4 regions of the Serratia sp. A07 genome follow, and region 3 is predicted to be linked to each of the others. Evidence: predicted binding sites of a transcription regulator. Region 3 holds the regulator's gene; each other region holds the start of a gene.

Region 1 (8,059 bases), on a different contig from region 3:
GCCACGCCGTTCATGCGCTCGTACATGTCGATGGTCCAGGTCGGCTCCAGCTCATGCAGATAGGTACCCAAGGTCGCGCTCATGATGCCGCCGCCGATCAACACCACGTCGACGGTTTTATTCTTCTCTTCAGCCGCTGCCTGCTGCGTAACGCTAAACAGGCTGAGACTGAAAATCAGGACGAGTAATTTTCTCATTGAATTAAATCTCTTGTGTGTAAATTCTACTCATTGCAGGTGAAAGAATTTAGCGGGAGTTACCCTGGAAAATAATGAAGCCGACCGCCCGGCGTGAGCCGATAGGCAGCGATAATGCCTTTTTGTTAATAGGGTTTTTAACGAAAAGTGAACTATTGCAGGCCGTCCGGATGCAATTTGATCGGTTCACGTTACTGGCGGGGTATTATTGTTTGCGAGAATGTTAAAAACTACTTTTGTAACTAAAAAAAATGAATATAAGCAAAAAACGGCCGGTTGCTGTCGCAGGAATAAACAGAGAGGGGAGAAAGACCGTATAACCGCGTTATTTTCAGGGGTTAATTGTCGCGCAATTAAACGTTATTTCGTTATCACACAATAATTGCGGTTAAATTGCAAATACGCATCGGTAACCAATAATAAATGGCCGCCGTTGCGGGCGGCCAGGATTCACAAGGCGGTTACTTGATGCCCATCGCATCGCGCATGGTGAAGAACAGATCGGTCTGATCGGTCAACCCCACCACATTGGCGGCGTGCGGGCCATAGGCCGCGACGCGCAGCTGGGTGCCGGTGTGCCCCTGCGATTCTTCTTCCGAGTTGCCGTAGCTGAGGGTCATCGGCGCGCCGTCTTTGGTGGTCAGTGTCTGGGTCAGGCCCGGCGCTTTGGCGTCGGCGGCGACGATCTGGCTGGAGTGTGCGTGGTCGGCGGTGACGATCACCAGCGTGTTGCCGTCGGCGCGGGCGAAGGCCAGCGCTTTTTGTACCGCTTCGTCCAGATCGACGGTTTCACCAATCTGCCCGCACGGGTTGGCGGCGTGATCCTGCTTATCGATCGACGCGCCCTCTACCTGCAGGAAGAAACCGTTCGGGTTGTCTTTCAGCAGCGCGATCGCTTTTTCGGTCATCGCCGCCAGCGTTGGCGTGGCCGCGGTGCGCGCCGGGTTGTTTTCGCAGGTTACCGCCGGCTTGTCGAGGTTGCCGTGATAGCTGGCTTTCGGCCCCAGCCAGCGCACCGGCATGTTGCCGTCGGCGAACAGGCCCAGCAGTGGTTTTTGCTGATTGGCCAAGGTAACGGCCTGCAGTTCATCCGCATTGCTCACCCACTGGTAACCCTGCGCTGCCGCCTGGTCCTTCAGCGATTTTCCTTGCCATTCGCCGCTTTTCGCCAGTTGGTTGAAGGACTTCGCGCCGCCGCCCAGCGTGACGTCGGCGCGGGTTTTCAGCAACTGCTCGGTGATGGAGCCGCGGCCGCCGTTTTCCAGCGCGTTAGCAGCGCATTTCTCGCTGGTTTCCTCCGGGCCGTAGCATTTGCGCGAGGTGACGTGTGACACCAGCGCCGCCGGCGTGGCGTCCTGCAGTTCGGCGGTGGAGACGTTGCCGGTGGCCTTGCCGGCCGCTTTGGCGATCTCCAGCAGCGTTGGCTGGTCTTTGCCGTTCACGTCCACGCCGAGCGCGCCGTTATAGGTTTTCACCCCGGTGGCCCAGGCGGTGGCGGAGGCGGCGGAGTCGGTTACGTAATCCGGTTTGTGGGTTTTCTTGTCCAGCGAGTAGTGGGTGTATTGCCCGGTCAGCGGCAGAGCGTCGATGCCCTTGAAGTAACCGCCTGCGCCTTCGGCGTAGTTACGCGCGGCGGTGATCTCGGAATCCCCCATGCCGTCGCCGATCAGCAGGATCACGTTTTTCACCGTTTTGTCCGACAGCGACGCCTTCAGCGCGGCGGTCTGATCGCCGGCCAGACGACGGGCGCCGCCCGGCTCGGTGAGGGTGCCGCGCGCGGCGCGCTCGGTCAGGCCATCGGCATTGGCCGAGGTTTCCGCCGCGATGGCGGAGGAACAGAGCAGGGCGGACAGCACGGCGCCGGCGATCAGGGATACAGCAGGTTGCATGGGGTAAGCTCCTTGTCGTAATACAACAATGTAAATAACATCAAATTGTTACGTAAGGAGAGTAGAACAGAGGGATGACAATTTTATGACAGCGAAAGACGGGATGGCCCGGCGGCCACCCCGTTTGGCGTCAGGCCGCGCGCGCCGGAATAGCCAGCCCACGCTGCACCGCCGGCCGCGCCAGACCGCGCTCCAGCCACTGCGCGACGCGCGGGAAACTGTCGAACTCCACCAGCTCGCGCGCCTCATAAAAGCCGATCAGGTTACGCACCCAGCCCAGCAGCGAGATATCGGCGATGGTGTAGTCCGTGCCCATGATCCAGTCGCGGCCTTCAAGGCGCGTTTCCAGTACGCCAAGCAGGCGTTTCGATTCGTTCTTGTAGCGCTCCAGCGGCCGTTTGTCTTCATACTCGCGCCCGGCGAATTTGTGGAAGAAACCGAGCTGGCCGAACATCGGGCCGACGGCGGCCATCTGGAAGAACACCCACTGAATGGTTTCATAACGCTGCGCCGGATCCTGCGGCAGGAAACGGCCGCTCTTTTCCGCCAGGTAGAGCAGAATGGCGCCGGATTCGAACAGCGGCAGCGGCCGGCCGCCGGGGCCATCGGGATCGATGATCGCCGGGATCTTGCCGTTCGGGTTCAGCGCCAGAAATTCCGGCGTCCAGGTTTCGTTGTTGCCGATGTCGATCAGGTGCGCTTCATAAGGCAGGCCGATCTCTTCCAACATGATGGATACTTTGACGCCGTTCGGCGTCGGCAGGGAATAGAGCTGCAGCCGTTCCGGGTGCTGAGCCGGCCAGCGTTTGACGATCGGGAATTGGGTGGAATCGAGCATGGAAACTCCTCGGGTTGGCGGGGTCGCTTAAGCGTACCCCTTGAGTATTGCAGTAAAACTACCCCGCCGCCGGGTTACACCGTGAGCTCAAAATGTGCGGCCAGCGCTTTTTTACCGGCGGGGGTCAGCTGCAGCTCGCGGCTGTCGAGCCGGCGGACGATCCAGCCGCGTTGAATAAAGGCGGCCAACAGCGCGGCGCCCAGTGCGCCGCCGAGGTGAGAGCGGCGTTCGCTCCAGTCCAGGCAGCCGCAGGCGAAGCGGCGGCGGGTGGGGGCGGGGGAGCAATCGACGCCCAGCCGCGCCAGCGCGGCCTGACCGACGTCGCTTAACCGGTAGTCTTCCTCACCGCTCAGCCAGTTCAGCGCATGCAGCCGATCGTGCAGCTTCACCGCCACCTCGCCCGCCATGTGGTCGTAGCAGGTACGGGCATATTGCAGCGTGGTGGGCGTGCTGCTTTTCACCGACGGGCGCGGTACGCCCGCCAGCGCCATCAGGCCTTCCAGCGCTTCGGCTACCGGCTGACCGGCCAGCCGAAAATAGCGGTAGCGCCCCTGTTTGACGCAGGCGATAAGCCGCTGCTCCAGCAGTTTCGCCAGATGTGCGCTGGCGGTGGACGGGGCGACCTCGACCGCCACGCTGAGCTCGGTGGCGGTGTAGGCGCGCCCATCCATCAACAGGCACAGCATGCGTGCCCGGGTGCGGTCGGCGATGGCGGCGCTCAGCGCCGCTAAACGATCTTCTATGTCGATGTTATGCATACTTCGAGGTTAGGCGAAGTATGACTGCGCGTCCAGCGCTAGCCTGTGGTTATCGCCATCTGGTACCGAGGGAGAAAACCATGTCCGTATGTCCTTATGCCGCCGCGCTCGCCGCCGAGCCGCAGACGCACTATCGCGCCTTGCCGCCCCTGAGCTGGCATAGCGCAGGGCAATGTTGGGTGGCCGCTACGCCGCAGTGGGTGAGGGAAGCGCTGCTCAATGCCGATCTCGGCGTGCGGCCGGCCGATGAGCCGGTGCCGACGGCCTTGCTGGAGACGCCGATGGCGCCGCTGTTCGCCGGGCTGGCGCGAATGCGCGACGGCGAGGAGCATCGCACGCTTAAGGCGGCGCTGCAGCGGGCGTTAGCTTCCTGCGACGATACTCTGATTCAGCAAACCGCGGCACACTGTGCGGCGCGGTTAGCGCCAAAGGCCCCCGAGGCGGCGGCGATCACCCGCTTTAACTACGGGTTGCCGGTCTGCACCCTCGGCGCACTGTTGGGCGTGCCCGAAGCGCAGTGGCAACATCTTATCGACGACAGCCTGGATTTTGTCCGCTGTATCGCGCCCGGCGGCACGCAGCAGCAGCTGGCACGCGGCATTGCGGCGGCGCAGCGGCTCTGTGCCCGGCTGGGGACGGGGAATGGCGTGCTGCGCCAGGCCCTGGTGCGGGAGATCGGCGACGCCCGGCTTGTGTCGGCCAATGCACTCGGCCTGCTGTTTCAGGCCTGTGAGGCGACGGCGGGCTGGCTCGGGCAGGCGTATTTGCTGGCACGGCAGAACGGCGAAGTGGACACCGCGCTGGATCGGGTGCGGGCGCTGACGCCACCTATCCAAAACACGCGCCGTTTCGTCTTACGCGAGACGCAGCTTGCCGGTTGTACGCTGCGCGTGGGGCAGACCGTCTTGCTGTTGCTCGGCGCCGACGGCGAACTGGCCTTCGGCGCAGGGGCACACCGCTGCCCGGGCGAACGCTGGGCGAGGATTATCGCGCGCTGCGGCGTGGCGCATCTGTGTTCGCTGAATATTGATGAGCGGGCGTTGGAATCGGTGCGGTGGCGCCATTCCTACAATGCGCGCGTACCTGAGTTTTACCGTTGAGAGGAAACGATAATGATCGCCGTGATTTTTGAACTGCAGGCCGCCGACGGGCAGCGTGATACCTATCTGGCGCTGGCGGTGGAGCTGAAGCCGCTGCTGGCGCAGATCGACGGATTCATTTCCATCGAGCGTTTTCAAAGCCTGGCCGATCCTGCGCGCCTGCTGTCGCTCTCCTTCTGGCGCGACGAGGCGGCGGTGCAGCAGTGGCGCAATCTCGAGCAGCACCGGGCGGCGCAGGCGCGCGGCCGTGGCGAGGTGCTGGCGCAGTATCGGCTGCGGGTGGCGGAGGTGGTGCGGGACTACGGGCTGGAGAGACGCGACCAGGCGCCGCAGGATAGCCGTGGCTATCACCGCACCTGAAGAAAGCCCGCCGCCGGCGGGCTTTCTTCGCCCGTTATTTCGCTTCGCTGCCCACCTTCATCGCCCCGGCGTAGCTGGCGCCCATCCCCCAGGCAGCGCCGTGGTCGCGGGCGATCTGCAATACGCCTCCCGCCGTGGCTTTGCGGCTCCAGTCCTGCTGCCATTCCAGCATCAACGCCACCCAGTTGATGGGCGTGGCGCCCGCCTGTATCAGGCGCTGCATGGCGTTGTTTTGGCTGTCTGGCGTAATGTCGCCGGTGACGTCCGACAGAATATAAACCTCATATCCCTCGCCCAGGGCGGACAGCGCCGGCAGCATCACGCAGCTGGCGGTCCACAGCCCGCCGATGATGATTTTCTTGCGGCCGGATTGTTTGATCAGATCCACCACGCGCCGATCCTGCCAGACGTTGATGGCGGTGCGATCGTACACCTGCAGGTCCGGGCGTGCCTGCGTCACCTGCTGGAATACCGGCCCGGCGAAGCTTTTGGCGTTGGCCGAGGCCAGAATGGTCGGCACGTTAAACACCTTGGCGGCCTTGGCGATACCGGCGGCGTTATTCACCAGATTGGTTTGGTCGATAGAGGAAATGGTCATGCCGAACATGTCCTGCAGATCGACCAGCAGCAGCAGACTGTTCTCGGCGGTCAGCGGCTGCACATAACCCGCCTGGCGGCTGTCGGCGGCGGGGGATTGCGCCAACGCGGCGACGGGGGCTGCGGCGGCGCTCAGGCCGAGCATCAGGGCGAACAGGGTCTTTTTCATTATTAACTCCATGATTATCAGTGAATTAAATTCACTTCCCATTCAGGGAAGCGGTTGAATAAAGTCTACTGAGGTTGTTGCGGTTAATAATCTGTGTTTTATTGAATTTATAATTAACCAATAGGACATAATGTGGACGTGCTACTGACGATGCGCGCCTTTCGCCGCGTGGTTGAGCGCAACAGTTTTTATAAGGCGGCGGAGGATTTGGCGATCACGCCGGCGGCGTTGAGCAAGCAGATTAAGCAGTTGGAGAACCGGTTGGGGACATTGTTGCTGGTGCGCACCACCCGCAGCATGAGCCTGACCGAAGCCGGGCAGCTCTATTACCAGGAAGCCTGCCGGTTGCTCGGCGAGTTCGACGCGCTGGAGCAGACGGTTGCCGCCAGCGCGCAGCAGGTCTCCGGCACGCTGCGGGTCAATGCACCGCTCTCGTTCGGCCTCACGGTGCTGTCGCCGCTGCTGCCGCCGTTTATGCAACGCTACCCGCAGCTGCAGGTGGAACTGACGCTGGACGACAGGGTATTGGACGTGGTGGCGGCCGGTTTCGATATTTCCTTGCGCATTCGCCGACGGCTGCCGGATTCTTCCCTCAGCGCCCGGGCACTGGGTGAAGTGCACCAGCGAATTTGCGCCGCACCCGGCTATTTGGCGCAGCACGGCGTGCCGCAAACGCCGAATGACTTGCCGCGTCACAGCTGTCTGGCCTATTCCCTGGCGGAAAGGCCGGGGCAGTGGCAGTTCACCGCCGGCGAGGAGAGCCTGAGCGTGACGTTCACTCCCCGATTGATCGCCAACAACAGCCTGATGCTGCGGGACATGCTGGTGGCGGGACTGGGCATCGGTTCGCTGCCGTCGTTCGTAGCGGATCCCGAAATCGCCGCCGGTAGGCTGGTGCGGCTGTTCCCTGAACAGATTGCCTAAGCGCATCAGGTCTTCGCGGTTTACCCGACGCGCCGGCATGTGCAGCAGAAAGTGAGTTTATTCACCGAGTTTGTGCGAGAACAGGGATTGATGACGGCGAATTGACAACGGCGCACGGTTGTCATATTCCTTAGTTATGAAAAGATCCTATCGCCCATTCGCGCAAATTATTATCACCATGCTTCGTGTGGTGGGATAGCGCGTGTGTCGCCAATAAAAAACCCGCCGGCAAGGCGGGTTTTTTTATCCCCTTCCGGCAACGACCGGAGAACGGCATGAAAACCTACCCTGCAGTTTTACACCTGATGTGCGGCAAGGCCGGCGCAGGCAAATCGACGTTGGCGCAGCGTTTGGCGCAGCAACCGCAAACGCTGTTGCTGGTCGAAGATGCGTGGCTGGCGACGCTGTATGAACAGGAGATGGCCAGCCTGCAAGACTATGCGCGCTGTTCCGAACGGTTACGGCGGGCGCTGGGCGGGCACCTCGTTCAGCTGCTGCGCGGCGGCTGGTCCGTGGCGCTCGATTTCCCGATGAATACGCCGGACAGGCGGCGCTGGGCCAAAGCGTTGGCGGAGGAGGCCGGCGTCGCGCACTGCCTGCATTTTCTCGACGTCAGCCATGCGCAGTGCCTGAGCCGGATAACGCTGAGAAACGCGCGCGGCGAGCACCCGTTTACACTGAACGAAGCGGAGTTTGAGCGCCTGGCACAGTACTTTGTTCCCCCGGCGGAAGAGGAAGGGATGACCGTTTTGCGTTATGGCGAACAGAACTGAAAACCGGCGCCATGACGGCGCCGGCAACAGGGTTAGGATTCGGCGTTAAACGCGTTGTGGAAGGCGACTTCCGCACACGGCAGCGCGCCCTGGAAGGCGATGGCGCGGAAGTAGTCTTGCGGCACGCCCGGCAGGGTCAGCGCGGTCTGCGCCTGGAAGCCGAAACGGCCGTAATAGTTCGGATCGCCCAGCACCACGCAGCCTGCGGCGTGCCGTTCCTGCAGCTCGGCCAATAGCTGGCGGATCAGCCGGCTGCCGATCCCCCGGTTCTGACTGGCCGGCAGCACCGACACCGGCGCCAGCCCGTACCAACCGGCGGTGCCGTTGCTGAGTATGACCGGCGAGACGGACGCGTGCCCGATCGGTGTGCCATTGTGCTCAGCGACCAGCGACAGGGTGAGAGCGCCTGCCGCACGCAGCGCGTTGACGATAAACTGCTCGGTGTGGCTGCTGT
Region 2 (8,059 bases), on a different contig from region 3:
AAACCCAGCTGGTAAATTCACTCTCACGCAGCGCGTCGCCCCAGGCGATCGGCCGTACGCCTTTCCACCGTTCGTTGAGGAACTGCGACAGCTGCGCGATGGACTGCTGCGGCGTGCTGACCTTGAAGCGCGTCAGCAGCCCGGCGGCGCGGCAGGCGCAGAGTTCACCCTGGCAGGTGCCCATGCCGACGCGGGTGCGGCGGCGCAGATCCACCAGGTTATTGACGGTCAGCGAATTGACCGCATAGCGCACTTCCCCGGCGGTCACCGCCTCGCATTCGCACACCAGGCTGGTGTCGAGCCGATCGGCTGCCGGCACCTGGCTGGCGCGATCGCCGTGGCGGTAAATTGCCGAGCCGCGAATGCTGGCGGGTAGAGAAACCACGCTGCGCACCGTTTCCTCCGCCGACTGGCGGGAGCCGGGCAACGCGTCCTGCGCGGTGGTGCACGGGCGGTTTACGCCAAGCTTTTCGCACACCTTGTCAGTGGCCCACTCCGCCATCAGGCGGTAGGTCATCAGCTTGCCGCCGGTGATGGTGATAAACCCTTCCAGCCCGTCGCGAGCGGCGTGATCGAGCAGCACGATGCCGCGGCTGACGTTGCGCCCGCTGGGATCGTCGTCGCTGGCCACCAGCGGCCGCACCCCGGCATAGGCGCGCAGAATGCGGGTCTGCGCCAGGGTGGGCGCCAGCAGCGCTCCCTCGCGGATCAGAATGTCCACCTCCTGCGGGGTCACCAGCATGTTGTCAATTTGGTCGTAATCGATATGGGTCGAGGTAGTGCCGATCAGCGAGATGGTGTCGCCCGGCACCAGGATGTCGGCATCCGCCGGTTTGCGACAGCGGTTGATCACCATGTTGTTGATACGGTGGCCGAGGATCAGCAGCGCCCCTTTGGCCGGGAACATGCGGATGCGCAAGTCGGCGTATTCGGCGATCTGCTGGCCCCAGATGCCGGCGGCGTTGACCACCACCGGCGCATGCAGCTCATAACGCCGCTGATTCTGATGGTCGTAAACGCGCACGCCCGTCACCCGGTCGCCGCTGCGCAGCAGCCCCACCACCTGGTGGTAGGTCAGGATCTGCGCGCCGTGTTCACGCGCGTCCAGCATGTTGGCGGCGGTCAGCCGGAAGGGATCGACGGTGCCGTCCGGCACCCGCACCGCGCCGATCAGCGCCGGGTTGGCCACCGGCTCCAGGCGCAGCGCCAGCTGCGGGTCGATAGCTTCAGCGTCGATGTCGGCCCGGCGACAGGCGGCGATAAACTGTTGCTGATAGTCCAGCGAGTCCTGCGGCAGGGTGATGAACAGCCCATCGGTGCGCTCGATGCAGTGGTGGGCAATGCGTTTCAGGATGCGGTTCTCTTCGATGCACTCGCGCGCCGACTCGCCGTCGGTCACCGCATAGCGCGCGCCGCTGTGCAGTAAACCGTGGTTGCGGCCGGTGGCGCCGGTGGCGATGTCGTGGCGTTCCAGCAAGATGCAGCGCAAGCCGCGCCGCGCACAGTCGCGGGCGATGCCTGCACCGGTGGCGCCGCCGCCGATGATGATCACATCCGTTTCGCCGCCGTCAAAATAGCTGCTCATGTCGCTCCCTCAGGATCGGTAGTTATGAGCCTATTGAGCCACGGTTATTAGGGTCTTTGTTTGATAAGGAACAATAACGAACATGAAACGAAATAAAAATGTCCACAAAAAACCATCAATGTGATCATAATCACGATTTTTGGACGTTTTTCTATTTCATAACGTTAACGAATCGCTCAAAATCCGCCGTGGTTTCATGAAAGTGTAACAATTGCGCCATTCGTCACAGCGACACCAGGCGTATTTGATGACAATGGCGCTCGTTATGGAACACAAAAACACCACATTCGATATCCGCTCAATCATCAAATGAACGTAAAAGGTCATATTGATGTGATAACAGATAAAGCCATCGGAGGCGCTCATGTTGAGTATTTTTAAGCCGGCCGCACACACCGCCCGTGTGCCGAGCGATAAGGTAGACCCGCTCTACCGTAAGCTGCGCTGGCAAATTTTCCTGGGGATCTTCTTCGGTTACGCCGCTTACTATCTGGTGCGTAAGAACTTCACCCTGGCCATGCCTTACCTGATCGAACAAGGCTTCAGCCGCGGTGACCTCGGCTTCGCGCTGTCGGGCATATCCATCGCCTACGGCTTCTCCAAATTCATCATGGGTTCGGTCTCCGACCGTTCCAACCCGCGGGTGTTCCTGCCTGCCGGCCTGATCCTGGCGGCGGCGGTGATGTTGTTCATGGGCTTCGTGCCGTGGGCCACCTCCAGCATCGCCATCATGTTCGTCCTGCTGTTCCTGTGCGGCTGGTTCCAGGGCATGGGTTGGCCGCCGTGCGGCCGCACCATGGTGCACTGGTGGTCGCAGAAAGAACGCGGCGGCATCGTTTCCATCTGGAACTGCGCCCACAACGTGGGTGGCGGCCTGCCGCCGCTGCTGTTCCTGCTGGGTATGGCCTGGTTCAACGACTGGCACGCGGCGCTGTACATGCCGGCCTTCGGCGCCATCCTGGTGGCCCTGATCGCCTTCGCCCTGATGCGCGACACCCCGCAATCCTGCGGCCTGCCGCCGATTGAAGAGTACAAAAACGACTATCCGGACGACTACAGCGAAAAAGACGAAGAAGAGCTGACCGCCAAGCAGATCTTCATGCAGTACATTCTGCCGAACAAGCTGCTGTGGTACATCGCGGTCGCCAACGTGTTCGTCTATCTGCTGCGTTACGGCATTCTGGACTGGTCGCCGACCTACCTGAAAGAAGTGAAACACTTCGCACTGGACAAGTCGTCCTGGGCCTACTTCCTGTATGAATACGCCGGTATCCCGGGCACCCTGCTGTGCGGCTGGATGTCGGACAAAGTGTTCAAAGGCAACCGCGGCGCCACCGGCGTGTTCTTCATGACGCTGGTGACCATCGCCACCGTGGTGTTCTGGATGAACCCGGCCGGTAACCCGACCGTGGACATGATCTGTATGCTGGTCATCGGCTTCCTGATCTACGGCCCGGTGATGCTGATCGGCCTGCACGCACTGGAGCTGGCGCCGAAGAAAGCCGCCGGCACCGCCGCGGGCTTCACCGGCCTGTTCGGTTACCTGGGCGGCTCGGTTGCAGCCAGCGCCATCGTCGGTTACACCGTGGACTTCTTCGGTTGGGACGGCGGCTTCATGGTGATGATCGGCGGCGGCGTGCTGGCGGTTATCCTGCTGCTGCTGACCATGCTGAACGAAAAGAAACACCACGCGGAAATCGCCGCCAAGCGCGGTTAAGCGTCACACGACTTTTGCATGATTTAAAGGCCGCCCTGCGGCCTTTTTACTACCCTGCCCCCAACAACACGGAGAAAAACGGAATGCGGACTCAAGTCAAAGCCCTGCTGACAGGGATCATTCTCGCCACCTCGATGGTCAGCGCCGCACAGGCAGCGGACAAAGTGGTGATCGCCCACCGCGGCGCCAGCGGCTACCTGCCGGAACATACCCTGCCGGCGAAAGCGATGGCCTACGCCCAGGGCGCCGATTACCTCGAACAAGATCTGGTGATGACCAAGGACAACGAGCTGGTGGTGCTGCACGACCATTACCTCGATCGCGTCACCGACGTCGCCAAACGCTTCCCGGACCGCGCGCGCAAAGACGGCCGCTACTACGCCATCGACTTTACGCTGGCGGAGATCAAATCGCTGAAGTTCACCGAAGGCTTTGAAATCGAAAACGGCAAGAAGGTACAGGGCTATCCTGGCCGCTTCCCGATGGGCAAATCCGACTTCCGCGTACACACCTTCCAGGAAGAGATCGAGTTCGTGCAGGGTCTGAACCATTCGACCGGCAAAAACATCGGCATCTACCCTGAAATCAAGGCGCCGTGGTTCCACAAACAGGAAGGCAAAGACATCTCCAGCAAAGTGCTGGCGGTACTCAAGCAGTACGGTTACACCGGCAAGAACGATAACGTCTACCTGCAGTGCTTCGACGCCAACGAGCTCAAACGCATCAAGAACGAGCTGGAGCCGAAGCTGGGCATGGATCTGAAGCTGGTGCAGCTGATCGCCTATAACGACTGGCAGGAAACCTACGAGCAGAAAGCCGACGGCAAGTGGGTAGAGTACGACTACGACTGGATGTTCAAGCCGGGCGCGATGAAGAAAATCGCTCAATATGCCGACGGCATCGGGCCGGACTACCACATGCTGGTGGTCGCGGATCAATCCAAGCCGGGCCACATCGTGCTGACCGACATGGTGAAAGAAGCGCATGCCAGCAAGCTGGCAGTGCACCCGTTCACCATCCGCGCCGATGCGCTGCCGAAGTACGTGACCGACGTGAACCAGCTGTATGACGTGATTTACAACCAGGCCGGCGTCGACGGTGTGTTCACCGACTTCCCGGACAAGGGCGTGCAGTTCCTGCAGAAGCAGGGCCAGCACAAGTAATGCCAAGGGCGCCGCAAGGCGCCCTTGAATTGCTGACAAAGGAGGAAAAAACGTGGTTTTTCCGCCTTTGTGGATATCAGTCGAAAATCAATAAATTGATTTTCCTTGTTTTTTTAGATATTGCCCTCTGTCAGCTCGGCAACGTCATCCGGTTTATCATTGACTTTAAGGGCGCCGCAAGGCGCCCTTGTTATTTCAGAGAAACGGCCGGGTGATTTCAGAGGAACATCTTGCGCAGGTAGTGCGGCACCGCGTTATCGACGTTGGAGCCGATCACTTCCAGCTCCGGCAGCATATCCTTCAGGCGCTGATGCGCGTCGCGCATGATGCAGCCCTTGCCGGCCATCGACAGCATCTCCAGATCGTTCATGCCGTCGCCGAAGGCGATGCACTCTTGCAGCGTATAGCCGATGATTTTGGCCACTTCTTCCAGCGCATGCCCTTTCGACACTCCACCCGCCATCACTTCCAGGCAGGTCGGGAACGAGAAGCTGACGTTGACCCGATCGCCCCAGCGCGCGTTGATGGCATCTTCCACCTGCAGCAGCCGCTCGTGATCTTCGCAGGTGAAGTAGACCTTACAGACACCGTCGGTTTCCAGCAGGCCCGGCTCGAACAGCTGATATTTGAACACCGACTCCTGGAAGAACTCTTCCTGCTCCGGGCTTTCGCGGTTGATGAACCAGTCATCGTTGCGGTAGACGTTGGTGGTGATCTCCGGATCGTCGTGCAGCATGCCGTACAGATCGCGGGCGATATCCCCGTCCAGGTTATGGCTGAAGATCAACTCGCCGGCGGTGTTGTGCACCCGCGCGCCGTTGGAGGTGATCATAAAGGCGCTGATCTCCAGGCTGTCGCGGATCTGCGCCACGTCGATATGGTGACGGCCGGTGGCGAACACGAAATGCACGCCGCGCTGGGTCAGCAACTTCAGCGTTTCTTTGGCGTACGGCGACAGGGTATGGTCGGGAGACAGCAGCGTGCCATCTAAATCGGAAGCGACGACGTGATACATAGCGTTATGTTCTAACCTCTGATGGAGTTGTCGGCGGCAGCGCGCCGCCTAAGTGTTGAGCAAAGAAGCGCAGGATTGCGTTCAGTGCTTCGGCGCGCATCGCGTCCCGCTCGAACAGGATCTCATGGCGTGCGCCGTTGATAACCCACGGGAGCCCCCCTTCGCAAGGGCGCCCCGCGTCTGACAGAGCCTGACAAAAAGCCTGATGCGAACGGTTGTCGACCACCCGTTCCTCACCGGCCTGCAAAAGCAACAGCGGCGTTGTTATCTCCCCGGCCTGAGCGATAATCTGCCGGCCGGCGCGGATGCTCTCCCGCACCCAATGGTAGGTCGGCCCGCCCACCTGCAGCTCGGGGTAATCGGCGTAATAGCGCAGGCTGCGCCGATAGCGCTCGCGGCTGTGGGTCAACACGTTGACCACATAGGGCAACGGACGCCACTGGCCGGTGCCCACCGCGTAGTAGTCGCGGATCGCCGGGCGCGTCTCCACCCAGTCGAGAATACGGTCGGCCAGCCAGCCCGGCATCGGCAACTGGATGCCGAACATCGGCGCGCAAAACGCCGCCGCGTCGAATGCCTGCGGCCGACGCTGCAGGAACTGCGCCAGGATCGCGCCGCCCATCGAATGCGCCAGCGCGAAGCGCTGCCGATAACCGCGCGATTCGACCTCGCGCTGCCAAAGCTGCTCGAAATCGTCCACGTAGTCGGCGAAGTTTACCACATGACCGCGGTGCGTATCCGCCAGTAAACGGCCGGAGCGCCCCTGGCCGCGATGATCGACGATCACCACGTCGTAACCGCAGTGGAACAGATCGTAGGCCACCTCGGGGTATTTCACGTAGCTCTCGATGCGGCCGGGGCTGACCACCACCACCCGCTGATGTCGCGCGGAGCGAAAACGCACAAAGCGGATCGGCACGCCGTCCACGCCGCTGAACTCGCCCTCTTCCCGCAGCCGCCAGAAGTCCAGCAGCGGCCCGGTGGCGAAGGCAGCGAACTGCGTTTCACGCGTTAACCAGTCATCGGAGCTGAGAGTGAACGAGGTCATCGAGAGCGTTTTCCCTGTGGGGCCGGCGGAAAATGTGACCGCTGGCACAAGAAATCATACTAGCGTATTGTGATTCAATTCTTACAAAAAACGGCGCCGCCTCGGCGCATTGTGGCACAAAACGACACTTTCAGGGAGCCGAGAACCATGACCTTGGACTGGTGGTTAACCTACCTGCTGACCACGCTTATCCTCAGCCTGTCCCCCGGCTCAGGCGCCATCAACACCATGAGCACCGGCATCAGCCACGGCTATCGCGGCGCCGCCGCGTCGATCGCCGGGCTGCAGGTCGGGTTGAGCGCGCACATCGTACTGGTGGGCATCGGCCTCGGCGCGCTGATTTCTCAATCGCTGCTGGCGTTCGAGCTGCTGAAATGGCTGGGCGCCGCCTACCTGGTGTGGCTCGGCATCCAGCAATGGCGCGCCGCCGGAGCGCTGGATCTGCATGCGCTGGCGGGCAGCATGCCGCGCCGCCGTCTGTTCCGCCGCGCGGTACTGGTCAACCTGACCAACCCGAAAAGCATCGTGTTCCTCGCTGCGCTGTTCCCGCAGTTCATCTTGCCCAATCAGCCGCAGGCCGAGCAGTATCTGGTGCTCGGCGTCACTACCGTGGTGGTGGATATTCTGGTGATGATCGGTTACGCCACCCTGGCGACGCGCATCGCCGGCTGGCTGAGAACGCCGCGCCAGATGCAGCTGCTCAACCGGGTGTTCGGTTCGCTGTTCATTTTGGTGGCGGGGCTGCTGGCGACCGCCCGCAAAGCCTGACAAAAAAGGCCGGGCATCGCTGCTCGGCCTTGGGCATGTCACTGCCGATCAGCGGGTAAAGATCAGGTGTAACCCGAAGCCGGTGAACAGCACGCCCGCCACCCCGTCGATCCACTTGGCCAACCGCTGGTAGCCGCGGCGCATCGCCGGCAGCGCGAACACCACCGCCACCAGGCTGAACCAGACGAAGGTCTCGGCGACGATCAGCAGGAACAGTCCCCAGCGCGCCCCGGCGCCGACGCTGTCGCCAACGAACAGCGAGAACACGCTGCCGAAATAGATCACCGCTTTCGGGTTGGACAGATTGGTCAGGAAGCCGCGAATAAAGCTGCGCCCGGCCTTCGGCAACGCCACCTGAGTCTCCGCCGCCGGCTGCGCTTGCTGCGCCCGCGCGGAACGCAGCAGCTGCCACCCCATCCAGCACAGGTAAATGCCGCCGCCGACCATGATGATCTGATGCAGCCAGGCCATCTTCTGCAGGATCAGATGCAGACCCATCAACGCCACGCCGGCCCACACCACGATGCCGAGCGAAATGCCGACCACGCCCATCATCGCCTCGCGGCGCGAGCGGCTGGCGGCGGTTTGCGACACGAAAAAGAAGTCCGGCCCCGGGCTCATCAGCGCAATCAGATGCACCAGCGCCACGGTGAGAAACAGCATCAGCATGATTTATCGCCCTCAGTCTTCGTCATTGTCGAGATGGTCGCGGATCATCGCCATAAAGGGCGCGCCGAAACGCTCCAGTTTGCGCTGGCCGACG
Region 3 (8,059 bases):
AGCGAAGCGGTGATCACCACGAAGTTGAGAATGCCCGCCGCCACGGTGATGCCCATATGCTGGAAGGTCAGCACGAACGGGCTGCCGTTGGTGCCCACCTGGTTCCACGGGTAGATAGACATAATGACGAACAGCGTGCCGACGTAAAACACCAGAATGCGCCACGGCACCGAGTTGATGGCTTTAGGAATCGATTTTTTCGGATCTTTGGCTTCGCCGGCGGTGATGCCGATGATTTCAATGCCGCCGTAAGCGAACATCACCAGCTGCAGCGACAGGATCATGCCGATAAAGCCGTTGCTGAAGAAACCGCCGTTCGACCACAGGTTATGAATGCCGGTCGGTTGCCCGCCGTTGCCGATGCCCCAGATGATGATGCCGATGCCGGCCGCGATCATGATGATGATGGTGGCGACCTTGAAGAACGAGAACCAGAACTCCAGCTCGCCGAATACCTTGACGCTCATCAGGTTGATGGCGCCGATGATCAGCACCACGCTCAGCACCCAGATCCAGTGCGGCACTTCCGGGAACCAGACCCCCATATAGATGCCGAAGGCGGTCACGTCGGCGATGGCGACGATCAGGATTTCAAAGCAGTAGGTCCAGCCGGTGATGTAACCCGCCATCGGGCCGAGGTAGTCCTGCGCGTAGCGGGAAAACGAGCTGGCCTGCGGGTTGTTGACCGACATCTCCCCCAGTGCGCGCATGATGATAAAGGCCACGATGCCGCCGATCAGGTAAGCCAGCAGCACGCTCGGGCCGGCCATTTTGATGGCGTCCGCCGAGCCGTAGAACAACCCGGTGCCGATGGCCGATCCCAGCGCCATAAAGCGGATATGACGCGTACTGAGGCCGCGTTTCAGCTTATTGTCGGGGGCCGTGGTGGGTGACTGTTGTTGCATGAAGATGACCCATAGTTTTAAACGTAAAAAAGCCACGGACATGTCCGTGGCCCTGGATTAAGCCGGGGGATTATCAGTGCGCGGTCACTTGGGAACGCGTGCACACCCGATCATAAATCGCGACCAGCACCAGCATCAGCAGCGAAGGCGGCAACCATGCCAACCCCTGCTCCGCCAGCGGCAGGTGAGTGGTCCAGGCCGGCAGCAGTTGCTGGAAACTGGAGGCTTTCACCGCGTCAAGGATACCAAACAACAGGCTGACAAGCATCACCGGCGCGATGATGCGTGGCGCGCTGTGCCACCAACGCAGGGTGAAGCTCAGCACCACCAGCACGATGCACGGCGGATAAATCGCGGTCAGCACCGGAATGGAGATCTGGATCAGGTGGCTCAGGCCGAGGTTGGACACCACCATCGAGAACAGACCCAGGATAAATACCAGCGTCTTGTACGAGAACGGCAGGTATTGCGCGAAGAACTCGGCGCAGGCGCAGGTCAGGCCGACTGCGGTCACCATGCAGGCGATGAAGATCAGCGCCGCCAGGAAGAAGCTGCCCAGGCCGCCGAAGGTGTTCTGAACGTAAGCGTGCAGGATCACCGCGCCGTTGGTGGCGTCAGGCACCAGCGCGCCGCTGCCGGAGCCCAGCTTGAACAGGCTCAGGTAAACCAGCGTCAGGCCCACGCCGGCAATCAAACCGGCCAGAATGGTGTAACGGGTCAACAGACCGGCGTCTTTCACGCCGCGCGAGCGCGCCGCGTTGACGATAACGATGCCGAATACCAGCGCACCCAGCGTATCCATGGTCAGATAGCCGTTAACGAAGCCGGAGGAGAAAGGCACGCTCTGGTAAGCCGCCGTCGCCGGGATCGGCGCGCCGGCAGGCCACAGCAGCGCGGCGATGCCCAATACGGCCAGCGCCACAATCTTCAGCGGTGCCAACACGTGGCCGACGGTGTCGAGCAGACGGCCCGGATACAGGGAGATGCCGATCACCAGCGCGAAGTACACCAGGCTGTAGATGAACAGCGGCATGGCGCCGTCGCCGGTCAGCGGGGCGATACCCACTTCAAACGACACGGTGGCGGTACGTGGCGTGGCGAACAGCGGGCCGACGGCCAGGTAGCAGACGGTCGCCAGCAGCAGGCCGGCGCCACGGCCGATCGGTGAGCTGAGGGCGTCGATGCCGCCGCCGACGCGCGCCAGCGCGATGACGGTGATGACCGGCAGACCGACGGCGGTGATCAGGAAGCCCAGCGCCGCGGTCCAGACGTGTTCACCGGACTGCAAGCCGACCATCGGCGGGAAGATGATGTTCCCGGCCCCGACGAATAAGGCAAAGGTCATAAAGCCCAGTGCCAGGATATCTTTTGACGTTAAACGATGACTCATACGATGTCGTGTTGCCTGTTCAAATGAAAAATAGTGTCCGATAGCGTGGTGGCGTGACGCCCCACCCGGTTGCCGGCATGCCCGATCGTTGCAGCGCCAAATAAGCACCCTAAACGCAATAGATCCGGCGTTTATGTCCCTATTCGAAAGTGGCCGCTCATGAAGATGGGCAAAATTTTAGGAGTTATAAAAATGGAGGTTTAATCCGACAACGAAGGCTAAGGTAAACGTTTATAGCGCTTCAAGGCAAGGCGCACGGCGAAAAGCAGAGCTATCGACCATATAAACTTTTGCCACCAGTCGATCATATTGGCTATCAATAAATATACACTACATGATTTGTATCATTTTTGAACAACAGATTCACGAAACGTGAAGCATATATCACTTTACCGCGCGAAAACGCCAATAAATGCCCGGTTTTCGCGTGGCATAAGCTCCGTTTGGCCGTGAAAAAAGGCGAAAATTACGCCGCTTTTTGCCGCTTATTGCACCGTAGCCGACGCGAGCGGCTGCAAGCCGAGCGCCTGGCGGGTCTTCTGCAGGGCGGCCGGCGGCAGCGGCAGATAGCCGTCGTGATTGACCAGGCTCTGCCCTGCGGTCGACAGCACGCGGTCGAGGAACGCGGCGGTCAGCGGCTCGAGCGGTTGATTGGGGGCTTTGTTGATATAGATATAGAGATAGCGCGACAGCGGGTAGCGATCGTTGCGCACGTTGGCGGCGGTAGGTGCGACATAGTCCTCTCCCGACTCCGCCAACGGCAGCAGCCGCACGCCGCTGGCGCGAAAGCCGATGCTGGCATAGCCGATGCCGTTGAGCGAACCGGCCACCGCCTGCACCACCGAGGCCGAGCCGGGCAGCTCATTGACGCGCGGCATAAAATCGCCGCCGCACAGCGCGCGCAGTTTGAAATAGCCGTAGGTGCCCGAAGCCGAGTTGCGGCCGAAGCGCTGCAGCGAGCGCGTCGCCCAATCGCCGCTGAGCCCCAGCTCGCCCCAGCGCGTCAGCGGTTTGCTCTCACCGCAGCGCCGGGTGGCGGAGAAAATGCGATCGAGCTGCTGCAGATTGAGGCCGCGCAGCGGGTTGTCCTGATGCACCAACACCACCAGCGCATCCACCGCCACCGGCACCGCCAGCGGCGCATAGCCGTAACGGTGTTCGAACGCCGAAACCTCAGCCGCCTTCATCGGCCGGCTCATCGGGCCCAGCTGCGCGGCGCCCGCCGCCAACGCGGTCGGCGCGGTCGACGAGCCGGCGGCCTGGATCTGCAGGTTAACGTTGGGGTAATGCCGGCTGAAATCCTGCGCCCACAACGCCATCAGATTCGCCAGGGTGTCGGAGCCGACGCTGGACAGGTTGCCCGCCAACATGCCATCGGGCTGCGCCAGCGCGCCGCGTCCGGCCAGCAGCGCCAGGCAAAGCAACAGCCCTCGGGTTATTCGGGTCATACCGGTGTCTCGCGTTAATTTTTCACCGCATTCTCTGATAAAGCGGCGGGAACAATCAACCGGTTGGGTAAGGTAAAGATAAAGCGCGTGCCGATCCCCGGCTCGCTGAGGATCTCCAGCCGCGCGTCGTGATGGCTGAGCGCGTGTTTGACGATCGCCAGCCCCAGCCCGCTGCCGCCGGTTTGGCGCGAACGGGCCTTGTCGACGCGGTAAAAACGCTCGGTCAGGCGCGGAAGGTGTTCGGCGGCGATGCCCGGCCCGTTGTCGCTGACCTGGAACTGCGCGCCGTGCGCCGTCTGCTGCCAGCTCACTTCGATATGGGTGCCCTTCGGCGTGTGGTTGACCGCGTTGTACACCAGGTTAGACACCGCGCTGCGCAACTGGTCTTCATTACCGAACACGTTGAGCTGTTCGTTCACCCGGAAGGTGATCTCGTGATTGCCACCGCTCAGCGACTGCGCCTCGCGCTGCAACACCCGCAGCATCAGCGGGATATCCACCCGTTCGTTCATGTCGACATTGGGCGCCGCCTCAATGCGCGACAGCGTCAGCAGCTGCTTGACCAACCCGTCCATCCGACGGGTCTGCTCTTGCATGGTGCTGAGTGCCTTGCTGCGCAGCGAGCCGTCCTGCTCTTCATCGCCCATCATCTCCAGGTAGCCCTGCAGCACCGTCAGCGGCGTGCGCAGCTCATGGCTGACGTTGGCGAAGAAGTTGCGCCGCGCGCCCTCCAGCTGGCGCATCTGGGTGACGTCGCGCGCCACCATCAGCAGCTGCCCTTCGGAGTAAGGCATTACGCGGAATTCGACGTAGTGTTCGTTGTTCAGCTGCAGCGTCAGCGGGCGCGAGAACTCCTGCTGTTGCAGGTAGTGGCTGAATTCCGGATAGCGCAGCAGGTTGAGGATGTGCTGGCCGTTGTCTTCCGGCCAGCGGAAGCCGAGCAGATGCTGCGCCAGCCCATTACACCAGAAGATATTGCCTTCGACGGTGGTCATCACCACCGCATCAGGCAGCGATTCGGCCCCGCTGCGAAAGCGCTTGATCAGCAGCGCCAGCTCGCGCCGGCGGCGGCGATTGCGCTGCTGCATCTGATACAGGCCATAGAACAGCGGCTCCCAGCTCCAGCGGCCGGGCGGCGGCGTCATGCTGCGGTCGATCCACAGCCAATGGGAGAGTTTGAGCTGGTTGTAGAAATTCCACACCAGCGCAGCCAGCGCGGAGGCCAGCAGGAACCAGGGCAGATAACCGAAAATCAGCCCCAGCAGTAAGGCGGGCAGACAAAAAAGAGCCAGCTCCAGAGCCAGCCTCTTCCACGACAGACGTTCTAACACGGCATATTCTCCAGCGCGGCGCGATCAGTAGCGCGTTGAGAACCGGTAGCCGGTGCCCCGAACGGTTTGAACCATTTTATCATGCCCACTGGTTTCTAACGCCTTGCGGAGCCGACGGATATGCACGTCAACGGTACGGTCTTCCACATAAACGTTAGTGCCCCAGACGTGATTAAGCAACTGCTCACGGCTATAAACCCGCTCCGGGTGGGTCATAAAGAAGTGCAGCAGCTTGAACTCGGTCGGCCCCATGTCCAGCGCCTGATCGTTAGCCATCACGCGGTGGGAGGACGGATCCAGGCTCAGCCCTTGCATTTCAATCACTTCTTCCACCGCCATCGGTGAAATGCGGCGCATGACCGCCTTGATGCGCGCCACCAGCTCCTTGGGCGAGAACGGCTTGGTGATATAATCATCCGCCCCCACTTCCAGGCCGCGCACGCGGTCTTCCTCTTCGCCGCGCGCGGTCAGCATCATGACCGGAATATCGCGGGTCAGCGCTTCGCGCTTCATATGTTTGATAAACTGAATGCCGGAACCGCCGGGCAACATCCAGTCGAGCAACACCAAATCAGGGAACGGCTCAGACAGGCGCGTCACGGCGCTGTCATAATCCTCGGCTTCCAACGGTTGGTAACCATTCTGTTCCAACACAAAGCACACCATCTCACGGATCGGCGCTTCGTCTTCCACCACCAGTATGCGTCTTGCCATCGTCAATCCTGCCAATGTGTTAGCGACTTTGCGGGCGCCATTATGCGTCAGTTTTGTGACACTTTTATGAAAAAAAGCGGCTGTTATAGGCAGTAAGCATAGCGATTATTTCCCGGTGCAAAGAAAAATCATTCCGTAGTCGTCGCCATTGCGCCGGGACAGGCGCCGCCGCGGCCTTTATAATCATCGCCATTACCTTTGCATCCGGGAGTGTCATGCGCCTGATCCACACCTCTGACTGGCATCTTGGCCAGTACTTTTTCACCAAAAGCCGCGCCGCCGAGCACCAGGCTTTTCTGAACTGGCTGATCGAACAGATCGAGCAGCAGCAGGTGGATGCGCTGATCGTCGCCGGGGACCTGTTCGATACCGGCTCGCCGCCCAGCTACGCCCGCGAGCTGTACAACCGCTTCGTGGTGGAACTGCAGCGCACCGGCTGCCAACTGGTGGTGTTGGGCGGCAACCACGACTCGGTAGCGACGCTGAACGAATCGCGGGAACTGCTCTCTTGCCTGAACACCACGGTGATCGCGAGTGCGCAGGGCTCCCTTGAGCAGCAGATCGTGGTGCTTAACCGGCGCGACGGCCAGCCGGGCGCCGTGCTGTGCGCCATTCCTTTTCTGCGGCCGCGCGATCTGCTCACCAGCCGCGCCGGCGAATCCGGCGCGCAGAAACAGCAGGCGCTGCAGGAAGCCATTGCCGAACATTACCAAGCGCTGTATCTGGCGGCCTGCGAACGCCGCGAGCAGCTGGGCCTGCCGCTGCCGATCGTCGCCACCGGCCACCTGACCACCGTCGGCGTCACCACCTCCGACTCGGTGCGCGACATCTATATCGGCACCCTGGACGCCTTCCCGGCGCAGGCCTTCCCCCCTGCCGATTACATCGCGCTGGGCCACATTCACCGCGCGCAGAACGTCGCCAAGTCGGAACATATTCGCTATAGCGGCTCACCGATTCCGCTCAGCTTCGATGAACTGGGCAAAGCCAAAAGCGTCTTCCTGGTGGATTTCGCCGACGGTGCCCTGCAGCAGGTAGAAGCGTTAACGATCCCGCAGTTCCAGCCCATGCAGCTGATCAAAGGCGATCTGGCCGAGATCGAACGGCAGCTGCAGCAATTTGCCGACTATGCCGGCGAGCTGCCGGTGTGGCTGGATATCGAAGTGGCGACGCAGGACTACCTCAGCGATATCCAGCGCCGTATCCAGCTGATGGCGGATGAGCTGCCGGTGGAAGTGGTGCTGCTGCGGCGCAGCAAAGAACAACGCCGCCAGGCGATCGCGCAGCAGGACAAGGAAACGCTGAACGAGCTGAGCGTCAACGAGGTGTTCGAACGGCGCCTGGCGCAGGAGGCCGACATGCCCGAAGCGCGCCAACGGCGGATGCATCAACTGTTCCGCCAGGTGGTCGATGCGGTGCAGCACAATCCTGAGGAGACCCACCCATGAAGATCCTCAGCCTGCGGTTAAAAAACCTCAACTCGCTGCAGGGCGAGTGGAAAATTGACTTCACCGCCGAGCCGTTCGCCAGCAACGGCCTGTTCGCCATTACCGGCCCGACCGGCGCGGGCAAAACCACCCTGCTGGACGCCATCTGCCTGGCGCTGTACCACCAGACGCCGCGTCTCAACGTCACGCCGAGCCAGAATGAACTGATGACCCGCCACACCGCCGAATCGCTGGCGGAGGTCGAATTCGAGGTCAAGGGCGTCGGCTATCGCGCCTTCTGGAGCCAGCGCCGCGCCAAAAACGCGCCGGACGGCAATCTGCAGGCGCCGAAGGTCGAACTGGCGCGCCGCGAAGACGGCAAGATCCTGGCAGATAAAGTGCGCGATAAGCTGGAGATCACCGCCGCCATCACCGGGCTGGACTTCGGCCGCTTCACCAAATCGATGATGCTGTCTCAGGGGCAGTTCGCCGCGTTCCTCAACGCCGACGCCAACGATCGCGCCGAGCTGTTGGAAGAGCTGACCGGCACCGAAATCTACGGGCGGCTGTCCGAACAGGTGTTCGAATCCCACAAGCAGGCCAAAACCGACCTGGATGCGTTGCACCAGCGCGCCAGCGGCATCGAGCTGCTGAGCGATGAACAGCGCCACTCCCTGACTGAACGGCTGACGGCGCTGAGCGCGCAGGAAAGCGCTCTCGGCAAGCAAACCCAGCAACAGCAACAGGCGCTGAGCTGGCTGCAGCAATGGCAGCGCCTCCAGCAACAGCAAAACGAGGGGCAACGGCGGCTGGAAACCGCCCAGCGCGAGCAGGCCGAGGCCGC
Region 4 (8,059 bases), on a different contig from region 3:
ACCCATCTGACCGGCGAACCGGCCAATGCCCGCGTGATCACCCGCATTAAACCCGGCCTGTTTAAAGAAAAACTGTTTTCGTTGTTATCTCAGCCGTTAATGAAATAAGTGGCCCGTATGAAATTCGCTCCAAGAAAATTGAAGAAAGTGGAATTACACGTCCATTTGGATACCTGTTTAAGCTACCACTATGTCAAAAAGATCGACCCGCAAATAACCAGAACGGTCTTTAATCGGCAATTTATCGCGCCGAAACGATGCGCCGATCTCGGAGACTTTTTAAACAAGATCGCACCGCAAATAGACCTCCTGCAGACGCGCCAGGCGATAGCGCTGGCCGTCGATGACTTGTTCGCGCAGCTGGCGGCGGATAACGTCATCTATGCGGAAGTGCGCTTTGCCCCGCTGCTGCATACCCGGATGGGGTTGAGCGGTGAAGCGGTGGTCGAGACGGTGCTCGCCGCGATGCGTGACGCCGCGCAAACTTACGGCGTCGCCGCCGGGCTGATCCTGTGCACGCTGCGGCATTTCGATGCGGCCGCCAGCCTGCAAACCGCCGGGCTCGTGGTTAACTTTCTGGGCCGCGGCGTGGTCGCGCTGGATTTGGCCGCCGACGAAGCGCGTTACCCGCTGGCCAATCACATAGCGGCCTTTCGGGCGGTGCGCGAAGCCGGCGGCAACGTCATCGCCCACGCCGGTGAGGCGAAGGGCGCCGACAGCGTACGGGAAACGCTGGATAGGCTGCAGGTGTCGCGCATCGGCCACGGCGTCAGGAGCATCGAGGATGCTGCGCTTATCGAGCGCCTGGTAGCCACCGGCGTCCTGCTCGAGATCTGCCCCAGCTGCAATCTCGTCTGCAATCTGTTCGACAGCATCGACAGTCACCCGATAGACCGGCTGAAAAGGATGGGAGTGCGGCTGAACGTGAATACCGATGCGCGCACCGTCGCCGATACCACGCTGAACAAAGAGTACCAGCTGTTGCATGACGCCTTCGGCTGGCAGGATGACGATTTTAACCGCAGCAACCGACAGGCGTTGGAAGCGAGTTTTCTCGACGGCGATACTAAAATTAAATTAATGAATCAGCTCAAGGCCGGGCCAATGTGACCCGGTACGTTTCAAGGCTGAGCGGGTTTTAACGCCCCTGCGCCGCCAACGCCTGGGCGCACGCCCAGGCAGAGCTCCAGGCCCACTGGAAGTTGTAGCCGCCCAACCACCCGGTCACGTCCACTACTTCACCGATAAAGTAGAGCCCCGGCGCCTTGTGGGCTTCCATCGTCTTGGAGGAAAGTTCGTTGGTGTCGACGCCGCCGAGCGTTACTTCCGCCGTGCGATAGCCTTCGGTGCCGTTCGGCTGCACGCGCCAGTTCTGCAACAGATCCACCAGCGCCGCCTGCTGCGGCGCATTCAGCTGCTTCAGCGTGGCCTCCGGCAGTTGTCCCAACGTTTGCAAGCATTCCACCAGCCGCTTCGGCAAGTGCAACGCCAGGGTGTTTTTCAGGCTTTGGTTCGGGTGCTGGCGGCGCTGGTCATCCAGGAAGGCCGCCAGATCCAGCTCAGGAAGTAAGTTAACGCTCACATACTCACCCGGCTGCCAGTAGCTGGACAGCTGCAACACCGCCGGGCCGGACAGGCCGCGATGGGTGAACAGGATGCTTTCACGGAAGCTGACGCCGTTCTCGGCGGTGATCACTGCCGGCACCGAGACGCCGGACAGCGTCTGCACATGCTCCAGCAGCGGCTTATGCAGGGTAAAAGGCACCAGCCCCGCGCGCGTCGGCAGCACCTTGAGGCCGAACTGCTCCGCCAGCTTGTAACCGAACGGCGAAGCGCCCAGCCCCGGCATGGATAAACCGCCGCTGGCCACCACAAGTGAGCGAGCACTTACTTTTTCGCCATTCAGCGCCAGCGTGTAGCCATGTTCGGTTTTCTCCACGCCCAGCACTTCGCTGCGCAGGCGCATCGTCACCTGGCCCAGTTCGCACTCTTTGACCAGCAGATCAACCACCTGCTGCGCCGAGTCGTCGCAGAACAGCTGCCCCAGCGTTTTTTCATGGTAGGCGATGCCGTAGCGGTTGATCAGATCGATGAAGTCCCACTGGGTGTAGCGCGCCAACGCCGACTTGCAGAAGTGCGGGTTGTTCGACAGATAGGCCGCCGGCTCGGCGTACATATTGGTGAAGTTGCAGCGCCCGCCGCCGGACATCAGGATCTTGCGGCCCGGTTTTTTGCCGTTGTCGAGCAGCAACACGCGGCAACCGAGTTGCCCCGCCTGCGCGGCGCAAAACATGCCGGCGGCGCCCGCCCCAATCACTACGACATCAAACTGTTCCACCTGAGCCTCACTTATCAAAACCACAATCGCGACAAAAGAGCGCCATATTACGCCGTTTCGCCGCCGGTCACCGCCAAATTCACGGCGGCAGATTGTAAAGCCCCGGCGCCGCCAACGCCATAGTAAGAAAATATTACAGAGGTCAGAGGAGAATAACGCGTTGATATTCCATATTTTTGTTATAGACACGCCCTCATTTCGTCATGTCCAAATCAAAAAAACGTCATATTTTCCTTTTCCCCGGCCCCGGTTGTCACTGATAATGCGCGGCGTTCATGTCCACAAACTGGCGTAACGCTTATGCTGCATTTGTTCGCTGGCCTGGATTTCCATACCGGCCTGATGTTAATTCTCGCATTGTTGTTCGTGTTGTTTTATGAAGCCATCAACGGTTTTCATGATACGGCCAATGCGGTCGCTACAGTTATTTATACCCGCGCCATGCGCTCGCAACTTGCGGTCGTGATGGCAGGTTTGTTCAACTTTCTTGGCGTAATGCTCGGCGGTTTGAGTGTTGCTTACGCCATCGTCCATTTGCTGCCTACCGATCTGTTGTTGAACGTCAGTTCAGCACACGGATTAGCCATGGTCTTCTCCATGCTGTTGGCGGCAATCATCTGGAACCTCGGCACCTGGTATTTCGGTCTGCCGGCCTCCAGTTCCCATACGCTGATAGGCGCAATCATCGGTGTCGGTTTAACCAACGCCCTGATGACCCACACTTCGGTGGTGGATGCGCTTAACGTCCCGAAAATGATTGGTATTTTCCTTTCTCTGCTGTTCTCGCCGCTGGTCGGCATGATGGTGGCGGGAGTGATGGTGTTCGCCTTGCGCCGCTATTGGAGTGGCACCAAGAAACGCCAGCGTATCCACATGACCCCTGCGGAACGTGAAAAGGTCGACGGCAAACGCAAGCCGCCGTTCTGGACCCGTATCGCGCTGATCCTGTCGGCGATTGGCGTCAGCTTCTCGCACGGCGCCAACGACGGCCAGAAAGGCATCGGCCTTATCATGCTGGTGCTGATCGGCGTTGCGCCGGCCGGCTTCGTGGTCAATATGAATGCAACCGGCTATGACATCACCCGTACGCGTGATGCCGTGACCCACCTGCAGCAATATTACCAGCAGCACGGCGACGCGCTGTCGCATGCGGTGTCGCTGACGCCGCTGGTGCCAAGCCCGGATGATGAAGCTGCGCCGAACAAGCCGGCCGAGTTCCACTGCGACAGTTCGCGCGCCATGCCGGCGATCGAGCTGGCTCAGGGCATGCTGACCAACCTGCAAAGCTACGATCAGCTGACGGTTGAGCAGCGCAGCCACCTGCGCCGCCTGCTGATGTGCGTGACCGACACGGCGGATAAAGTCGCCAAGCTGCCGGAAACCTCATCCGCCGACCAGCGCTTCCTGAAGAACCTGCGTCAGGATCTGCTGCAGACCGTCGAGTACGCGCCGATGTGGATCATCGTCGCCGTCGCGCTGGCGCTGTCGCTCGGCACCATGGTGGGCTGGAAACGCGTGGCCACCACCATCGGCGAGAAGATCGGCAAGAAAGGCATGACCTACGCCCAGGGCGTGTCGGCCCAGATGACCGCAGCGCTGTCGATCGGCGTGGCGAGTTATACCGGCATGCCGGTCTCCACCACCCACGTCCTCTCTTCGGCGGTTGCCGGGACGATGATCGTGGACGGCGGCGGCGTGCAGAGCAAAACCGTGAAGAACATCCTGTTGGCCTGGGTACTGACCCTGCCAATCTCGATTCTGCTTTCCGGTGCGCTGTATTGGGTCGCGTTGAAGCTGATCTAAGCGATAAGCATCATGAGAAAGGCGGCCGAAAGGCCGCCTTTTTTTGCCTGCATCAAGGGAAACAGGAAGGCATTAATACCAAATCATCAGCGCTATCAGGCTGATGACCACCAGACCGCACAGGGCCGAGGTCAGCATAAACTGCCCGCGCACCCGCTCGCAGCGGCGAATAAACTCCGGATCGTGGTGCTCGACATAGCGTTGCGCAAAGATATAGCGCACCAGCCTCAGCTGCTTGCTGGGTTGCCCGTGGGCGGTGAAGAAACCGCCGCCGTCGACGTATTGGTACAGCAGCGGGTCACAGCCGCGCAATACCACCAGCAGCGCGCGCAGAGAAGAGTAATACCGCACCATGTTTACCACACACACCACACATAAGGCCCAAAACAGCGCGACGGTACTGATCATGATTGCCCCCTCAAGGCGTTGTTATCCGCGGCCATCCGCCGGGTCCAACCGCCCTACCTCATTACCCGATACTCTGCTGGAGCTTACCGCTCTCATCCCCTTTTTTGCCTGCACGGGCCACGCCCATAACCCACCGCCTCCGGAGACGTTACCGCACCGCACAGAGAGATTTGCACAGCGTGGTTCCACTCAGAGGGGAAATGATGAGGCCCATATCCATCATTGTAGGTTAATGAAACGCAAACTGGCCTGATCAGTGGATAAAATTTACCGCCCCGCGCCGAAACGCCCTCCGCCGGGGCGGGCTAACGGCTGTGATTGGTCGGTTTTTCTGGATAGTCTATCCCGCTCCACGCCGCTGATCTTTCCCCCCACGCTGGCTAGACTCAGGTTTCCGTTACGTTCATCCAAGGAAACTGTTATGGCAAACCATTCAATCAAGGGAAAAACCGTCCTCATCGCCGGCGGCGCCAAAAACCTCGGCGGGCTGATCGCACGCGATTTGGCTGAACAAGGCGCCAAAGCGGTGGTGATCCACTACAACAGCGCCGCTTCCCAAGCCGAAGCGGAAAAAACCGTCGCCGCCATTCAGGCCGCCGGGGCGCAAGGCGTCGCGCTGCAGGCCGATCTCACCACCGCGGGCGCGGTCGAAAAGCTGTTCGCCGATGCGGTCGCCGCCGTCGGCAAGCCGGATATCGCCATCAATACCGTTGGCAAAGTGCTGAAAAAACCGATGGTCGACATCAGCGAAGCCGAGTACGACGAGATGACGGCGGTCAACGCCAAAACCGCGTTCTTCTTCCTGAAAGAGGCGGGCAAGCACCTCAACGACAACGGTAAAATCTGCACGCTGGTCACCTCGCTGCTCGGCGCCTTCACGCCGTTTTACGCCGCTTACGCCGGCACCAAAGCGCCGGTGGAACACTTCACCCGCGCCGCCGCCAAGGAGTTTGGCGAACGCGGTATCTCCGTGACGGCGGTCGGCCCCGGCCCGATGGACACCCCGTTCTTCTACCCGGCGGAGGGCGCGGACGCCGTGGCCTACCACAAGACGGCGGCGGCGCTGTCGCCGTTCAGCAAAACCGGCCTGACCGATATCGAAGACGTGGTGCCGTTCATCCGCCACCTGGTCAGCGACGGCTGGTGGGTACCCGGCCAAACCATCCTGATCAACGGCGGCTACACCACCAAATAAGTTCGACGGGGGCGGAAATGCCCCCGCACCTGCTCGCGCGCAACCGCGCCATGCGGCTACACTCTCTGTCAGAAACGGCGCCAAGGAACAGCAGGTCAACGAGATGGACAGATTCAATCAATACCGCGTATTCGTACAGGTGGCGGAAATGGGCAGCTTTATCCGGGCGGCCCATACGCTGGAGGTGCCGCGCGCCTCGGTGTCCGCCGCCGTGCAACAGCTGGAAACGCAGCTGGGCGTGCGCCTGCTGCACCGCACCACGCGGCAGGTGCGGCTGACCGCCGACGGCGAACAGCTGCTCGAGCGGCTGCGCCCGCTGCTGGCCGAGGTGGAAGACATCGATCAGTCGTTTCAGGCCAGCCAGCGCCAGGCCTCCGGCCGGCTCAGCGTCGACGTGCCGAGCCGCATCGCCCGCCGGCTGATCGCGCCTGCGCTGCCCGGCCTGCTGCGGCGCCATCCCCACCTGCAGCTGGTGCTCGGCTCCGCCGATCGCGCCATCGATCTGGTGCAGGAAGGGGTCGACTGCGCAGTGCGCGTCGGCGATCTGCACGACAGCAGCCTGGTAATGCGCCCGCTCGGCCATATCGCGCTGATCAACTGCGCCAGCCCCGCTTACCTGGGCGAATTCGGCCATCCGCGCCAGCCCGGCGATCTCGTCGAGGGACACTGGAGCATCGGCTACGCCTCGCCCAAAACCGGCCGCGAATCCCCCTGGGAATACCTGGCCGACGACGGCCATACGCAACGGCTCGAACTGCCCAGCCGGGTGGTGGTCAACAACGCCGAAAGCTATATCGCCTGCTGCCGCGCCGGGCTGGGGCTGATGCAGATCCCGCGCTACGACGTGCAACACCTGCTCGACGCCGGTGAACTGCTGGAAGTCCTGCCCGGTTACCGCGCCGCCTCCATGCCGATCGCCCTGATCTACCCCCACCGCCGCCAGCGATCGCGCCGCCTGGCGGTGTTTCATGAGTGGTTTGAAAGCCTGCTGCAGCCGCATCTGGAGCGCTGATTGCACATTTAGCGCTATACTTTGTTTAATAACGCTTATAATTCAAGCGGTCAGACCGTCAGCATCCGCATAATCCATAGGCTTTTGCGCCGCGCGGGTGTACAACGAAAGATATCGGGCGGAGAGATTTTCGATGCGGCGCAGTGTGATCGCCCCAACATATCATTGCGTTATCCGAATGATACTATGGAACCAAAAGCGCCAGGCGGGTAAACGGAACGCCTGCTAACCCTTTTTAATCGGCATGTTTATGGAAGGAGTATTCTTATGGCTTACAAACACATACTGATCGCGGTGGACCTATCCCCGGAAAGCAAGATCCTGGTAGAAAAAGCCGTCTCGATGGCGCGGCCGTACAACGCTAAAGTTTCTCTGATCCACGTCGATGTCAACTATTCCGACCTTTATACCGGCCTTATCGACGTCAATCTCGGCGACATGCAAAAACGCATCTCCGAGGAAACCCATCAGGCGCTGACCGAGCTGTCGCAGAACGCCGGCTACCCGATCACCGAGACCCTGAGCGGCAGCGGCGATCTGGCGCAGGTATTGGTCGATGCCATCAAGAAATACGACATGGACCTGGTGCTGTGCGGCCACCACCAGGACTTCTGGAGCAAGCTGATGTCTTCCGCTCGCCAGCTTATCAATACCGTGCACATCGATATGCTGATCGTGCCGCTGCGCGATGAAGAAGACGAATAAAGTAAGCACTCGCTAACTTAACTGCCCAACGCCCGCGCCCTGCGGGCGTTTTTCATGCCGCCACGCCGATTAATCGCTTGATAATCAACCGCCCTCCGATGATATAGTCGCTAAAGACACAACATCCTCCCCCGGGCATCGCCTATACCCATATCTATAAGAAATAGCGGGGGAAATTTAATGCGAAAAGGAGTTATCCATGGAATATGCCGTATCGGTAGAGTCTTTCCTGTCCTCGTTACAACGCCATAACCCCCACCAGCCGGAATATTTGCAGGCGGTGCGCGAAGTATTCACCTCGCTGTGGCCGTTTATCGAACGCAACCCGCACTATCGCGAACAGGCGCTGTTGGAGCGCCTGGTGGAGCCCGAGCGCGTCATTCAGTTCCGCGTCAGCTGGGTGGACGATCGCGGCCAGGTGCAGGTCAACCGCGCCTTCCGCGTACAATTCAACTCGGCTATCGGTCCCTACAAGGGCGGCATGCGCTTCCACCCGTCGGTGAACCTGTCGATCCTGAAGTTCCTCGGTTTTGAGCAGACCTTCAAGAACGCGTTGACCACCCTGCCGATGGGCGGCGGCAAAGGCGGCTCCGATTTC

What was found. The regulator PhoB, encoded in region 3, activates phosphate uptake and scavenging genes when phosphate is short. The targets are predictions, from matches to a motif close to CTGTCATAAAACTGNCNNAT.
Region 1: the regulator PhoB is predicted to act here: its motif matches at 2,159-2,178, upstream of phoA (alkaline phosphatase).
Region 2: the regulator PhoB is predicted to act here: its motif matches at 1,777-1,796, upstream of glpT (glycerol-3-phosphate transporter).
Region 4: the regulator PhoB is predicted to act here: its motif matches at 2,614-2,633, upstream of pitA (inorganic phosphate transporter PitA).

The regions. Positions count from the first base shown of each region.
Region 1 covers NZ_JBZXDO010000002.1:268,793-276,851, forward strand. Annotated here, with positions in the region: gene mqo (malate dehydrogenase (quinone)) at 1-197, opposite strand, end outside; gene phoA (alkaline phosphatase) at 659-2,086, opposite strand; gene AC4PR2_RS03265 (glutathione S-transferase N-terminal domain-containing protein) at 2,217-2,924, opposite strand; gene AC4PR2_RS03270 (metalloregulator ArsR/SmtB family transcription factor) at 2,999-3,682, opposite strand; gene AC4PR2_RS03275 (cytochrome P450 family protein) at 3,763-4,782, shown strand; gene AC4PR2_RS03280 (antibiotic biosynthesis monooxygenase family protein) at 4,795-5,142, shown strand; gene AC4PR2_RS03285 (isochorismatase family protein) at 5,177-5,908, opposite strand; gene AC4PR2_RS03290 (LysR family transcriptional regulator) at 6,041-6,832, shown strand; gene AC4PR2_RS03295 (P-loop nucleotide/nucleoside kinase family protein) at 7,108-7,605, shown strand; gene AC4PR2_RS03300 (GNAT family N-acetyltransferase) at 7,638-8,059, opposite strand, start outside.
Region 2 covers NZ_JBZXDO010000012.1:71,669-79,727, reverse strand. Annotated here, with positions in the region: gene glpA (anaerobic glycerol-3-phosphate dehydrogenase subunit A) at 1-1,585, opposite strand, end outside; gene glpT (glycerol-3-phosphate transporter) at 1,950-3,302, shown strand; gene glpQ (glycerophosphodiester phosphodiesterase) at 3,386-4,465, shown strand; gene yigL (sugar/pyridoxal phosphate phosphatase YigL) at 4,683-5,480, opposite strand; gene pldB (lysophospholipase L2) at 5,485-6,528, opposite strand; gene rhtB (homoserine/homoserine lactone efflux protein) at 6,676-7,296, shown strand; gene rhtC (threonine export protein RhtC) at 7,345-7,965, opposite strand; gene recQ (ATP-dependent DNA helicase RecQ) at 7,978-8,059, opposite strand, start outside.
Region 3 covers NZ_JBZXDO010000003.1:106,306-114,364, reverse strand. Annotated here, with positions in the region: gene proY (proline-specific permease ProY) at 1-905, opposite strand, end outside; gene brnQ (branched-chain amino acid transport system II carrier protein) at 979-2,295, opposite strand; gene AC4PR2_RS04240 (PstS family phosphate ABC transporter substrate-binding protein) at 2,781-3,743, opposite strand; gene phoR (phosphate regulon sensor histidine kinase PhoR) at 3,758-5,074, opposite strand; gene phoB (phosphate response regulator transcription factor PhoB) at 5,099-5,788, opposite strand; gene sbcD (exonuclease subunit SbcD) at 6,004-7,236, shown strand; gene sbcC (exonuclease subunit SbcC) at 7,233-8,059, shown strand, end outside.
Region 4 covers NZ_JBZXDO010000007.1:154,102-162,160, forward strand. Annotated here, with positions in the region: gene AC4PR2_RS10285 (nucleoside hydrolase) at 1-108, shown strand, start outside; gene add (adenosine deaminase) at 148-1,110, shown strand; gene AC4PR2_RS10295 (aminoacetone oxidase family FAD-binding enzyme) at 1,139-2,338, opposite strand; gene pitA (inorganic phosphate transporter PitA) at 2,639-4,141, shown strand; gene uspB (universal stress protein UspB) at 4,214-4,549, opposite strand; gene AC4PR2_RS10310 (SDR family oxidoreductase) at 4,971-5,744, shown strand; gene AC4PR2_RS10315 (LysR family transcriptional regulator) at 5,848-6,756, shown strand; gene uspA (universal stress protein UspA) at 7,024-7,461, shown strand; gene gdhA (NADP-specific glutamate dehydrogenase) at 7,661-8,059, shown strand, end outside.